2 regions of the Pseudoalteromonas sp. HL-AS1 genome follow, and region 1 is predicted to be linked to the other one. Evidence: predicted binding sites of a transcription regulator. Region 1 holds the regulator's gene; the other holds the start of a gene.

The links. Region 1 encodes LexA, which represses DNA repair genes until DNA is damaged. Its sites were predicted from a motif close to TACTGTATNNNNATACAGTA; they were not measured.
Region 2: a site for LexA is predicted at 3,085-3,104, ahead of RB214_RS10615 (SulA-like leucine-rich domain-containing protein). Genes of this name have one in related genera too.

Annotation. Positions count from the first base shown of each region.
Region 1 covers NZ_CP133569.1:3,469,823-3,475,897, reverse strand. The annotation lists gene RB214_RS16165 (DnaJ C-terminal domain-containing protein) at 1-700, shown strand, start outside; gene RB214_RS16160 (chaperone modulator CbpM) at 700-1,020, shown strand; gene RB214_RS16155 (hypothetical protein) at 1,083-1,808, opposite strand; gene RB214_RS16150 (hypothetical protein) at 2,122-2,502, shown strand; gene RB214_RS16145 (PaaI family thioesterase) at 2,503-2,943, opposite strand; gene lexA (transcriptional repressor LexA) at 3,111-3,728, shown strand; gene coxB (cytochrome c oxidase subunit II) at 4,212-5,354, shown strand; gene ctaD (cytochrome c oxidase subunit I) at 5,354-6,075, shown strand, end outside.
Region 2 covers NZ_CP133569.1:2,290,538-2,296,612, forward strand. The annotation lists gene RB214_RS10600 (hypothetical protein) at 113-871, shown strand; gene RB214_RS10605 (NCS2 family permease) at 953-2,245, opposite strand; gene RB214_RS10610 (tetratricopeptide repeat protein) at 2,364-2,828, shown strand; gene RB214_RS10615 (SulA-like leucine-rich domain-containing protein) at 3,127-3,561, shown strand; gene RB214_RS10620 (YchJ family protein) at 3,600-4,079, shown strand; gene RB214_RS10625 (diguanylate cyclase) at 4,154-5,071, opposite strand; gene RB214_RS10630 (DUF6172 family protein) at 5,265-5,567, opposite strand; gene RB214_RS10635 (VC2046/SO_2500 family protein) at 5,747-6,075, opposite strand, start outside.

The DNA.
Region 1 (6,075 bases):
GCAAAGTAATTATCAGCAAAGCGATCCTCAAACCGATCAAGAGTTTTCTGATTTTGTTAATTCAATGTTTGGCGGCGCCGGTGGATTCAATCGTTCCGGGCAGAGCAGAAGTAACGCCGCTCGCGCGCAAAAAGGACAAGATGTGGAAATAGAGTTCCCAATTTTTCTTGAAGAGACTTTAGTTGATACCGTGAAGCCTGTTGAGTTTATGTTACCGCAGCGAGACAGCAGTGGCCGTGTCACTGAAATTAAAAAATCACTAAAAGTGAAAATTCCCGCAGGTTCAGTAAATGGCGAGCGAATTCGACTAAAAGGGCAAGGCGGATTAGGGTCAGCGAATGGGCAAAATGGCGACTTGTATTTACAAATTAGTTTAGTGCCTCACCCATTATTTGATGTTGAGGGTCATAACCTAAATATAATTGTCCCTCTTGCACCATGGGAAGCGGCTCTTGGTACAAAGCTAAATTTACCTACGTTGACAGGAAAAATCCAATTAACTATTCCTTCTAATAGTCAGTCTGGTCAACGCTTGCGTATTAAAGGTAAGGGATTAATGAGTAAAAAAGCTAAAGGTGACTTATTTGCTGTGCTTAAAATTGTTAATCCAACATCTGTTGATGATACCAGTAAAAAACTGTGGGAAGAATTAGCCAAAAAAGCTCACTTTGATCCCCGTAATAACTGGAGCAAGCCATAATGCAAATTATCGTGACACAAAAAGACGATTTACTTACTAGCAAAGAGCTATGTTTGAGCAGTGATATTAGCGAAGCAATTTTATATGAGTTAGTTGAGCATAATATTGCGGTTCCAATTGAGGGGAAGCATGTTACGCAGTGGCTATTTACTGTATCTGCAGTGACCTTAGTTAAAAAAGCGGCCCGTATCCAACATGACTTTTCGTTAGATTGGTCGGCAATAGCTTTAGTTTTACAATTGCTGGATGAGCGTGATGAGTTGATTTTCGAAAACGAAATGTTAAAGCGACATTTGAGTCGATTTAAGCACTTGGAATAAAATAAGCCCTAGGCTTATTTACTCTTTGATAAGTGGGCGCTAGCTCTCAAAAACCAATATGACTACTTTGATTTATTCTTATTTTTAATTCGGATAAATCGTTTTAGTCGTATATTTTGTATAAGTAATAATATTCCACTCAAACAAAAAAGTACGCTAGTTGCTGAAAAGCTAATAAGTAGTGGATTATTAAAATTCTCTCGCTCATCGTAATCCATAATATGTAACATCCAAAAAAAGTCGAATATTCGCCATAGCGTGCTGCGAACGGTGACAACTTTGCCGTTATTTTCTGACAAGTACAGTGTTGTGTTAAAGGTGTCGTCAAATTGGACCTGCCAAACATTGGTTTTATATCCGACTTCCCGCGTACCTAGCTTTAGTAGTACAGCGCTTGTTACTTGAGCGTCAATAAGTAAGTGTGCTTTAGCATTTGCGGTAATTTGTATTTTAGTTGGCGGTTCAAATGGTCGGCCTGTTATGCCATTGAAGCTTTGCTGCTCGTTATTACTAAAGACAGTAATAAGTGGTGTAGTTAAGAAGTTCTCAAAAATTATTTGTGTTGGATTAACCACCTGAGAGGCAATATCGTCAAGGGAGGCAACATAATCAGCCTGCGTAAATGGGTTATTAAGAGTACGTGTTGCAAGATGCTCCCCATGAACTTTATCAAGAGGGATTGCACTCATAATTAAACCACCTAGTAACCATGCTAAAATTTGTAGTGCTAATAAATAACCTAACCATTTATGTAACTTGCGAGCATGTTTAAATATTTTTTTATTCATGTTTTAGTCTTATTATTTTTAGAGGCTAGTTTATTACATTAATAGGATAAGTTACTGCGACATTTTGTCGCAGTTTAAACTATAGCTTACTGTAATCATTTAAAAATAAAAAAGATTACACTTAAATTCCTAACATGACTTATCTGTTTAATTGAGCTGAATATTTGATATCCAGCTAGCTTTAAATGCTAAAAAATACTTAAAAGCTGCGAAATATCCATATAAAGTGGTTAATAGAGCATAGTTGATTTGGTATAACGGTAAAACTGCGTTAAAGTTTGCAATGAAATTATTAGAGGATAAATACGAAACGATGTCGGAAATTCAATTTTTAAATGTAGATCTTGAGCTTGAATCAAAGCAAGATATTAGTTTGCTAGTGGCGGACTTGAAAAAAGTCGCGACGATTTTACATTATGACAAAGACGAATACCGTCAACTAGCGCGTATTGAAGCTACAGGTGAGGTGAGCACACCTGATAAAGCCATAAACCATATATGTGAGCTTATTGAATCGTGTTCGCGTAATGCGCTAAAGCAATGGTTAAGCTGTTCACGTAGAACGTTTGATATTGGTTTTGAATCAGGGACTTCTCCTAAGTGCTTTAATCAAGCCTTAGATGCAGATACATTATTGCGTATATCTGCGATTGGTGCGGGTATGGAAATTACCATTTACCCAATCGAAAAGTAACTATCTTCGCTCTACGACTGCTGCGGTCATTTTTGATACGCAGCACAGCTCATTGCGGCTATTTGTAATTTTTATTTCCCATACTGAACTACGTTTGCCAATATGAAACGCTCTAGCCGTTGCTGTTAAAGTGCCGTTGCGAGATGCTTTTAAATGACTTGCGCTAATTTCCTGCCCTACACAGTAAAATTTAGTAAAATCGACAACAAAGTTAGCGGCATAGCTGGCAACTGTTTCGGCAAGTACAACGTTAGCACCGCCGTGAACCATGCCCATTGGGTTATGATGCTCAGGAATTGCCGGCATTGTGGCAACCAAATAATCATCGCCAATTTCTGTGACTTCTATCCCCATAGTTTTCATTAATGTTCCTTGGCCATTAATGCCTTGTTCTAACTGCTTGCACAGCTCTAAGGTGATGGGCTGGTACCAAATACTCATAATGTCTCCTTTGCATTTTTAATCATTTATAAACTTAGCTTTAGTTATATCCCTAAAATGTACACAAGTGAAATTACTTTAGCTATTTTAAGGCTTAATTTAAATTTGCGATTTTTATTTAACTGTATATACTCACAGTTAAATGTACTGTATGGAAAACCAGTTGTATGCGACCATTAACGAACCGCCAAGCTCAAATACTCGAACTAATTAAAGTTTTTATTAAAGACACTGGTATGCCTCCTACACGTGCTGAAATAGCGCAAACATTAGGTTTTAAAAGTGCCAATGCTGCTGAAGAACATTTAAAAGCACTTGCTAAAAAAGGCGCAATTAAAATGAAACCAGGTGCAAGCCGTGGTATTCAATTAATTGAAGAAGAAGAGCCAGAACAATTAGGTTTACCGCTTATAGGGCGTGTTGCTGCTGGTTCACCTATTTTGGCGCAAGAGCACGTTGAAAGTCACTGCAAAATCGATCCATTAATGTTTAAACCGGCTGCAGATTTTTTACTACGCGTTAACGGTATGAGCATGAAAGATATTGGTATTATGGATGGTGATTTACTTGCTGTACATCGTACTCAAACCGCTGAAAACGGACAAGTTGTTGTTGCCCGCCTAGACGAAGACGTAACTGTAAAACGTCTTGAGAAAGCGGGTCGTAAAGTATTACTTCATGCTGAAAACGACGATTTTGACTCTATTGAAGTAGATCTTGAGAATGAGTCTTTTAATATTGAAGGCTTAGCCGTTGGCGTTATAAGAAACGCTGATTGGATGTGACTTTAAAAATAGCTTTTAAACAAGCAGTTTTATAAATGCGTACTAACTAGTACGCATTTTTGTTTTAAAATTTGTACTAAAAATAGGGCGTAAACAGCCCACTGACTATTTAAGCTGTAAACTTTTTTGCACTTATATTTTCCCCCTCCGAATGCGTTAAACCCCTTTGTTTTGCTCATATTTTGAACTTTCTGTTGCCCAGTTGATTACCGATTTTTTATTAATTATTCAATATCACCTGATTGTTTTTTATACTAAAACTTGCTTGTTGTTCGTTTTTTAGCTAATTGTTAATGTGCTGAGCTAATAATAACTCACAGCTTTTTAGTTTTGAGAACACACAATATACATAAACTCGTTGTTGGCGCAGCAAAACCAATCAATATTAAATAAGATTGGCTAAAAAAATAAAAATAACGAATTGGCGTTTAAGCCGTATGCCTCTTCGCTTTGCATTCGCAATAGCATCAAAGGAGCCGTCACATGGGTAAACTGACCTCTACCTTGTGGCTTATATTATGTGTTTTTTCGCACCCAGTTTTGGCTAACAGCCAATACAATATGCGCAAAGGCGTAACCGATATAAGCAATAATGTATATCAGCTGCACATGACCATATTTATAATATGTTGTGTGATTGGGGTGATAGTGTTCGCAATTATGTTTTGGGCACTTATTCATCACCGTAAATCTAAAGGGGCTGTACCTGCCCAATTTCACGAAAGCACTAAAGTAGAAATACTTTGGACTGCAATTCCGTTTGTTATTTTAATTGCTATGGCAGTACCAGCCACTAAAACCCTAATTGCAATGGAAGATGCCAGCAAAGCTGATCTCACTATTAAAATTACGGGTTCGCAATGGAAATGGCATTATGAATATATGGGTGAAGATGTAGAGTTCTACTCTATTTTATCTACCCCGCAAGATGAAATCGCGAATCTTGCAGATAAAAATCCTAACTACTTACTTGAGGTTGATAAGCCTCTTGTACTGCCAATAAATCAAAAAGTACGATTTTTAATGACTTCTGACGATGTTATTCACTCTTGGTGGGTACCTGATTTTGCAGTTAAAAAAGATGCTAACCCCGGCTTTATAAACGAAACATGGACGAACATAAACGAAGAAGGTACTTACCGAGGCCAATGTGCTGAGTTGTGTGGTAAAGACCATGGCTTTATGCCCGTTGTGGTGGTCGCTAAATCTGAGGCTGATTTTAAAACATGGCTTGCAGATGCAAAGCAGGCTAAACAAAAAGCAGCATTAGCAGATGCCGCATTACTTGATAAAACCCTCCCAAAAGAAGAGTTAATGACTTTAGGCGAACAAGTATATATGGCTAATTGTGCTGCATGTCATCAACCTACTGGCATGGGGTTACCGGGCGTATTTCCTGCACTTAAAGGCAGCCCGATAGTGCTTGGCGATATGAAAGATCACATTGATGTAGTTATCCATGGACGACCTGGTACGGCAATGCAAGCATTTGCCAAACAGTTATCTATAAAGCAATTAGCAGCGGTTATTACTTATAAACGTAATGCGTGGGGTAATGATACGGGTGATGTTATTCAACCGAGTCAAATACAGACAGCACTTGATGCCAAAGTGGAGGCGAACTAATGAGTAGCATAGTAGAACAACCTAACGCCAATGAAGCTCATCATGCTCATCACCCAGCTAAAGGTTTTAAACGCTGGCTTTACACAACTAATCATAAAGATATAGGTAGTTTATATTTAATTTTTTCGCTGACCATGTTCTTAATTGGTGGTGGAATGGCCATGGTGATCAGAGCTGAATTATTTCAACCAGGTTTACAGTTGGTCGACCCTCACTTTTTTAATCAAATGACCACAGTGCATGGTTTAATTATGGTGTTTGGTGCGGTTATGCCCGCCTTTACAGGCCTTGCTAACTGGATGATACCACTTATGATTGGCGCGCCAGATATGGCATTGCCAAGAATGAATAACTGGAGCTTTTGGATTTTACCGTTTGCGTTTTTAATCCTATTGGCATCGTTATTTATGCCTGGTGGGGGTCCTGCATTTGGTTGGACTTTTTATGCACCACTGTCCACAACATACAGTAATGATAATACTGCATTGTTTGTATTTGCCGTACATATTATGGGGATTAGCTCAATAATGGGCGCAATCAATGTGATTGTAACCATAGTGAACTTACGTGCCCCCGGCATGACATGGATGAAGTTGCCCTTATTTGTATGGACGTGGTTAATTACTGCCTTTTTATTAATAGCGGTAATGCCTGTACTTGCAGGAGCGGTAACTATGGTGCTTACCGATAAGTATTTTGCTACCAGCTTTTTTGATGCCGC
Region 2 (6,075 bases), 1.2 Mb from region 1:
CAACCTATCAGTTTTTTGGTATATTTTTTAAGTTAATCGGCGCAAAGCTACCCTGTTAACGTATATTTAATGTAAGATTAAATAATTAGGTTATATATCCGAGAATTACACCATGATCGTTTCTATTATAATAGTGCTTATAGTTGCATTGATTGTGATTGCACTTTGGGTAAGTGCTGTACAACAACACAAAGAAAAACAAGAGGCAGAACGCCGCAAAGAGCTTACAAAACAAAAAGCTATAATAGAAGAAACAGAAGAAGCGCTAATGAATAGTGCTAACATACCCCTGTCTGAGAATCTAATTCGTACGTTACAACGCCGTATTTACGAAGCTTTGAATACAATGGTTAATAACTCGCAAACATCTAAAGCACTTAAAAGCCGCTTAAGTGAAGCGAAAACGCACTTATCTAATCCAGTTAAAGATAATAGCAGTGAAGCTTTAACGCTACCGAGTAATGACAAGCAACTAGTAGGCCTAATTCAGGGCATTAAAAAATTACGCTCAATTTTACGCTCTGAACACAGTAAAGGTCGTATTGACAGCCAAGTTTTTGTTTTAGAAGATAAACGTCTTGAAAAATTACAACTACGTATTAATATCGAAAGCCAAATAAAGCGTGGCTTATCTGCCCGCTCAGCAAGTATGGTTGGCTCTGCAAGGCAGTATTTTGAAAAAGCACAGGCAACGCTCAATGCAGTTACATACACCGATGAATATGTAACAACAAAACGCCAAGAAGTTGAAGGTTACTTAGAGGCAATTAGTGTTGAACTTAGAGCTTCTAATGCAAGCGCACTTAAAAAGAAAACAGAAGAAGAGCAAGACGACTTAGATATATTGTTTGCTCCTAAAAAGAAATGGTAGCGTTTTTATACTAAAAATAAGTATTAAAAAAGCCTGCACAAATTAAATTTATGCAGGCTTTTTTGTATTTTTTGTTAGCTATTAAGACAAAAATGCAAACTTGAAAACAAACAAGGCTGTTAATATACAAACACTAATACTGATTTGATCTTGCTTACCACACAATACTTTTACCGCTGTATAAGATATAAAGCCAAGTGCAATACCGTGCGCAATAGAAAACGTTAATGGTGTCATTAGTAATACCACAGTAACAGGAATTGCATCGGTCATATCATCCCAATTTACAAACTTTAAATTTTGCAGCATCAGCACAGCGACATATAAAATAGCGCCTGCCGTAGCATAAGCCGGTACCATTTGTGCAAGCGGTGCAAAAAACATCATTAGTAAAAAGCAAATACCTACAACGACAGCCGTTAAACCAGTACGTCCGCCAACAGAAACACCAGCAACCGATTCTATATACGATGTAGTCGTAGACGTGCCTAGCATCGCACCTGCAATTGTTGCTGAGCTGTCAGCACTTAGTGCGCGTCCTAAACGAGGCATGTTACCTTTTTCATCAGCTAAACCAGCTTTTTGAGTGACCGCAACTAATGTACCCGAAGTATCAAAAAGATCGACAAACAAGAATGCAAAAATAACACTCATCATTGATATATCAAAAGCGGCGGCAAAATCTAGTTGCATAAAAGTAGGCATTATTGATGGTGGCATAGCCATAACACCGTGATATTCAACTAGCCCTAAACTTAGTGCAATGCCTGTCACTAATAAAATACTAATAAGTACACCGCTTTTAAAATCGCGGTATAAAAGCGCTGCAATTACAAAAAAGCTTAATATAGCTAATAATGGGCCTGGGGAAGTAATGTCGCCCAATTGCACTAGTGTTGCTGGGCTTGAGACAATAATGCCTGCATTTTTAAGGGCAATTAAGGCTAAAAAAGCACCAATACCTGTTGCGATAGCTCGCTTGAGCACCAGAGGTATGGCATTAATAATCCATTCTCTGACTTTAAATAAACTTAAAAATAAAAATATACAACCCGACATAAAAACAGCCCCTAATGCGGCTTGCCAGGTATAACCCATTCCTAATACGACGCCATACGTAAAAAAAGCATTTAGTCCCATGCCAGGCGCTAATGCTAATGGATAATTAGCCCATAAACCCATTATAAAACAGCCTATCGCAGCTGCTATACAGGTAGCTACAAATGCAGCCCCTTGGTCCATCCCTGCCTCAGCAAGCATAGCCGGGTTTACAAATACAATGTATACCATAGTGATAAAGGTCGTTAGGCCAGCAACGCATTCGCGTTTAACTGTTGAGTTATTTTCGCTGAGTTTAAATAAGGCTTCAAACATAATAAACTTGTGATAGTAAAAAGTGGCGAGATTTTAACATAAAAATTATCTTTTACAGGACATTTTACCTTGCTATATACTAAACTGTTAAAGTAGTTAAAATAATAAATGAACCAATATGCTTAAAACAACACCTTGTGAGCAAGACTTAGAGCAACAGCTAGACAACATTTTAGGTTTTGTTACTCAACCAGAAAGCAGCCCCGCGCCCATTGATAATAAAAAAGATGAGCAAAGTACTATTAATAAAGCCCTATATTATTTAAAAAATAATCAAGCTCCATTGGCTGCAAAATGGATGCGCCTTGCTGCAATGGCAGGAAACCATAGAGCACAGTTTTATTTAGGTTTATTTTTTGTAAAAGGTGAAGGCGTGCCACAAAGTGTATTTCATGCTGTAGCGTGGTTGAGCTTAGCGAGTAGCCAAGGGTACGCACCTGCCACTGCAGCGGTTACAGATATACGCAAACATATCGAAACTAAGCGATTTAAAGATGCTCAATGTTATGCAGCAAGTTTGTACGAACAAATCCACCAACTCCAGTTTTCTCATATGATCCCTCGCACCAGTGAAAACACATAAACTAACTAAGTTATAAGTACTGTATACAGTTTTGAAAAATACTGTATATAGTTACAAAGATACTCCTACACAGTATAAAACCCACAAATGAAAACATGACTCAAAAATTTATTTTAAAAATACCCCCTCAAAAACAAGCCTATAACAAGTTGATTAATAAAGAATTATAGATTTAAAAACAAAAAACAATGATCAAAAGCTGAATAACTGTACAAATAAATAGCATAAAATGCTTGCACGAAAGCACTGTATAAACTACTGTATATAAATACTGTATAAAAACCCAGTGAGTGAAATTATGTTACAGCCTATTACCGTAAGAACAGTTAAAAGTTACCAACAAGACGAGCAAAGCGATTGCGTAAATTTGATCCAAATTGAAGATGAAATTTCAGCGACCTTTGAGCTTTTAAAAGTATTACACCAATATAATAGCTCTAATGCATGGACGTTATTAATTGCACCAGATCATGTACCTAGCAAAGCTTTACTTGACTCATGCTCTATTGATACAAGTAAATTACTTGTAATTAGACAGAAGCACCTAGTAAATCTAGAGTATGTATTAAATTCTGCGTTACATAATGGAAACTTTGCAGCGGTAATTACCTGGACCGATATAGTTAATAACCAACTACTTACAAATCTATCGTTCGATTTGAGTAAAACGAATACAAAACTATATTGTTTTACTAAAAACGCTCAAACAACAGAGATACCACTCGCTCAATAAGCTTGTTAAACTAATGTTTTAGACTTTGTATTATTATTATGACTTCACTCAATACCACATTATGTTTTTGCAGCAGTGGGCACAATTATGCCGATTGCTGCGAGCCGCTTCACTTATCTGTTAAGCAAGCTGACACTCCTGAACAACTTATGCGCTCACGATTCAGCGCTTATGTTATTAAAAATGCAAAATATGTTTATCAAACCTACGCAAAAGAAAAACAAGCTGAGAATCCGGTTAAAGAAATCAATGATTTTGCTAACAGCTGTCGATTTATAAATCTTGATTTAATTGACTCAAGCCATGATGGCGATACTGGAACGGTAGAATTTAAAGCCCAATATTTTTATCAAAACTTATTTTGTGAGCTTCACGAAAAGTCGCAGTTTATTAAAGAAAGCACCCAATGGCGTTATTTAGATGGCACTATATATCCTGTTGAAGATATTAAAGTAGGCAGAAATGATGACTGCCCATGCGGTAGCAATAAAAAGTACAAAAAATGTCATAGCATGTAATCAATAATCTTATTTAATATTTATTACCTAAAAGGTGTTTTTAAGTGGCAGAGTGATTTATTAGCTAACTAAACTTAAAAACACACTTTGTTACGCCCTTGCATTTTAGACTCATACATTTTTTCATCTGCGATCTGCAACGTGTTTTTGTTATTTACGTATGGTTGTAGGGTTGCACCGCCAATACTAATAGTCACAAAATCATATTCTGAATATTTGTGTAATATTCCTAAATCCGCCACATTCTGTTTAATTTTATCAGCAACACAAATTGCACCTTCAGTGCTTGTATGCGGTAGAACAACTACAAACTCTTCGCCGCCATAACGCGCAACAAAATCGGTTGGCCTTTGCAAACTATTAGTAATAGTTTGTGCTACTAGGTTTAACACCGTATCCCCCTGCACATGACCATAGATATCATTGTATTGCTTAAAGTAATCTATATCGATGAGTAATAATGCATAGTCAACTTTTTCTCGTAAGGCGCTTCGTTCCATTTTAGAAAAATGTGCATCAAAATAACGGCGATTGAATACTTTAGTTAAATCATCTAAAAATACTTTTTGATTGAGTAAGTCGTGTTGTAATTTTAACGTTATATGGGCACGAACCCTTCTAAATAGTGTTTCTTTTATAATCGGCTTTTTAATAAAATCAACAGCTCCGGCTTCCCAACACTCTTCTTCTTCGTTTTCAAAGGATGTAACAAAAATAACTGGGATATCCTGTGTTTCAGTATTATTTTTTAATTTTAAACATGTATCAATACCACTCATTCCACCCATACTAATATCGAGTAGGACTATATCGGGTACATTTACATTACAAATTTCAATTGCTTCTTCACCACTTCCAGCTGTTGTCACATTAAAATGCTCAGATAATATTTTTTTCAATACGATTAAGCTTAATAACTGATCGTCAACTATAAGTACTTTAGAATTCTTTAAACTTAGTTTTAATTGATGGTCAGAGTAATTTATTGGCATAGTAAAAATGTTTTGTTTTTTTAATTAAAAACAGCCTATAGCATCACATTTTGTTATGCAAATGTTAATTAAGAGGGGTTCTACTTATTGGTTACTAATAAAAATACTTTTTAGTAAATCTTTACTGCATAAAAACAAAAAATGAGCCACTTGGACTCATTTTATAACTTTGAATACTTAATTTAGTTAAGTATTATTCGTCATCATCTAAATCTAATTGCTGACGTTGAGCAGGTCGAGCTAAAATCTCTACGTAGAAAGAGGTCAAACCTTGCTTTTCAATTTCGCCAATTTGGTTACTTAATTCAGCAACGTGCACAACTTGCGCATCTTCAGCTGTGTTACCAAACTTACAGTCAAATGCCCAATAGTCAGCATCTTCAGGTAGCGTTTTATTACGCTCTCTTTTCAAATATTTTTTCACTTCGTGCTTTGCAGCATCAACCATACGAGGGTATTTGATTTTCTCGTGATTTAGCGTGAATGTTTTCTTCATTACGTTCCTAATTACCTTGGTTTAATGATAATGGCATTTCATGTCATACCATTTGACGCCATTATAGCAATTGCATTTAATTTTTGGATGCTTTTTTTTCATTAAATCAATTATTAGCAAATATATAAAGCAGACCCGTTATAAAGCATATATTAACTGATGATTATTACAATCATATATCACACCGCAATAAGCTGAAGTGGTTGATGTATTGCATCATTATTAAGGCTGTCGTAAAAAGCAGCTGCATCTATAGGAGGATTAGCAAGTTGTGTTTGTTCGCTTTTAATTCTTCTTCTGACAGCAAGCTCACAGTTATCTATTATATTAAGTGGAATATGCTTATCATCATTTCTAATCGCAAGTGGTTCAGGGCTTAAGCATTGCCTTAACTTAATACTTGTCATACCACAGCGCTCCCCTTCTTGAGATATTAATGAGGCATTAAACTGTCCAACCAACATATTGTATTCATCAGGGGCTAAAAGTTGCTTTGGACCTGCGCCAA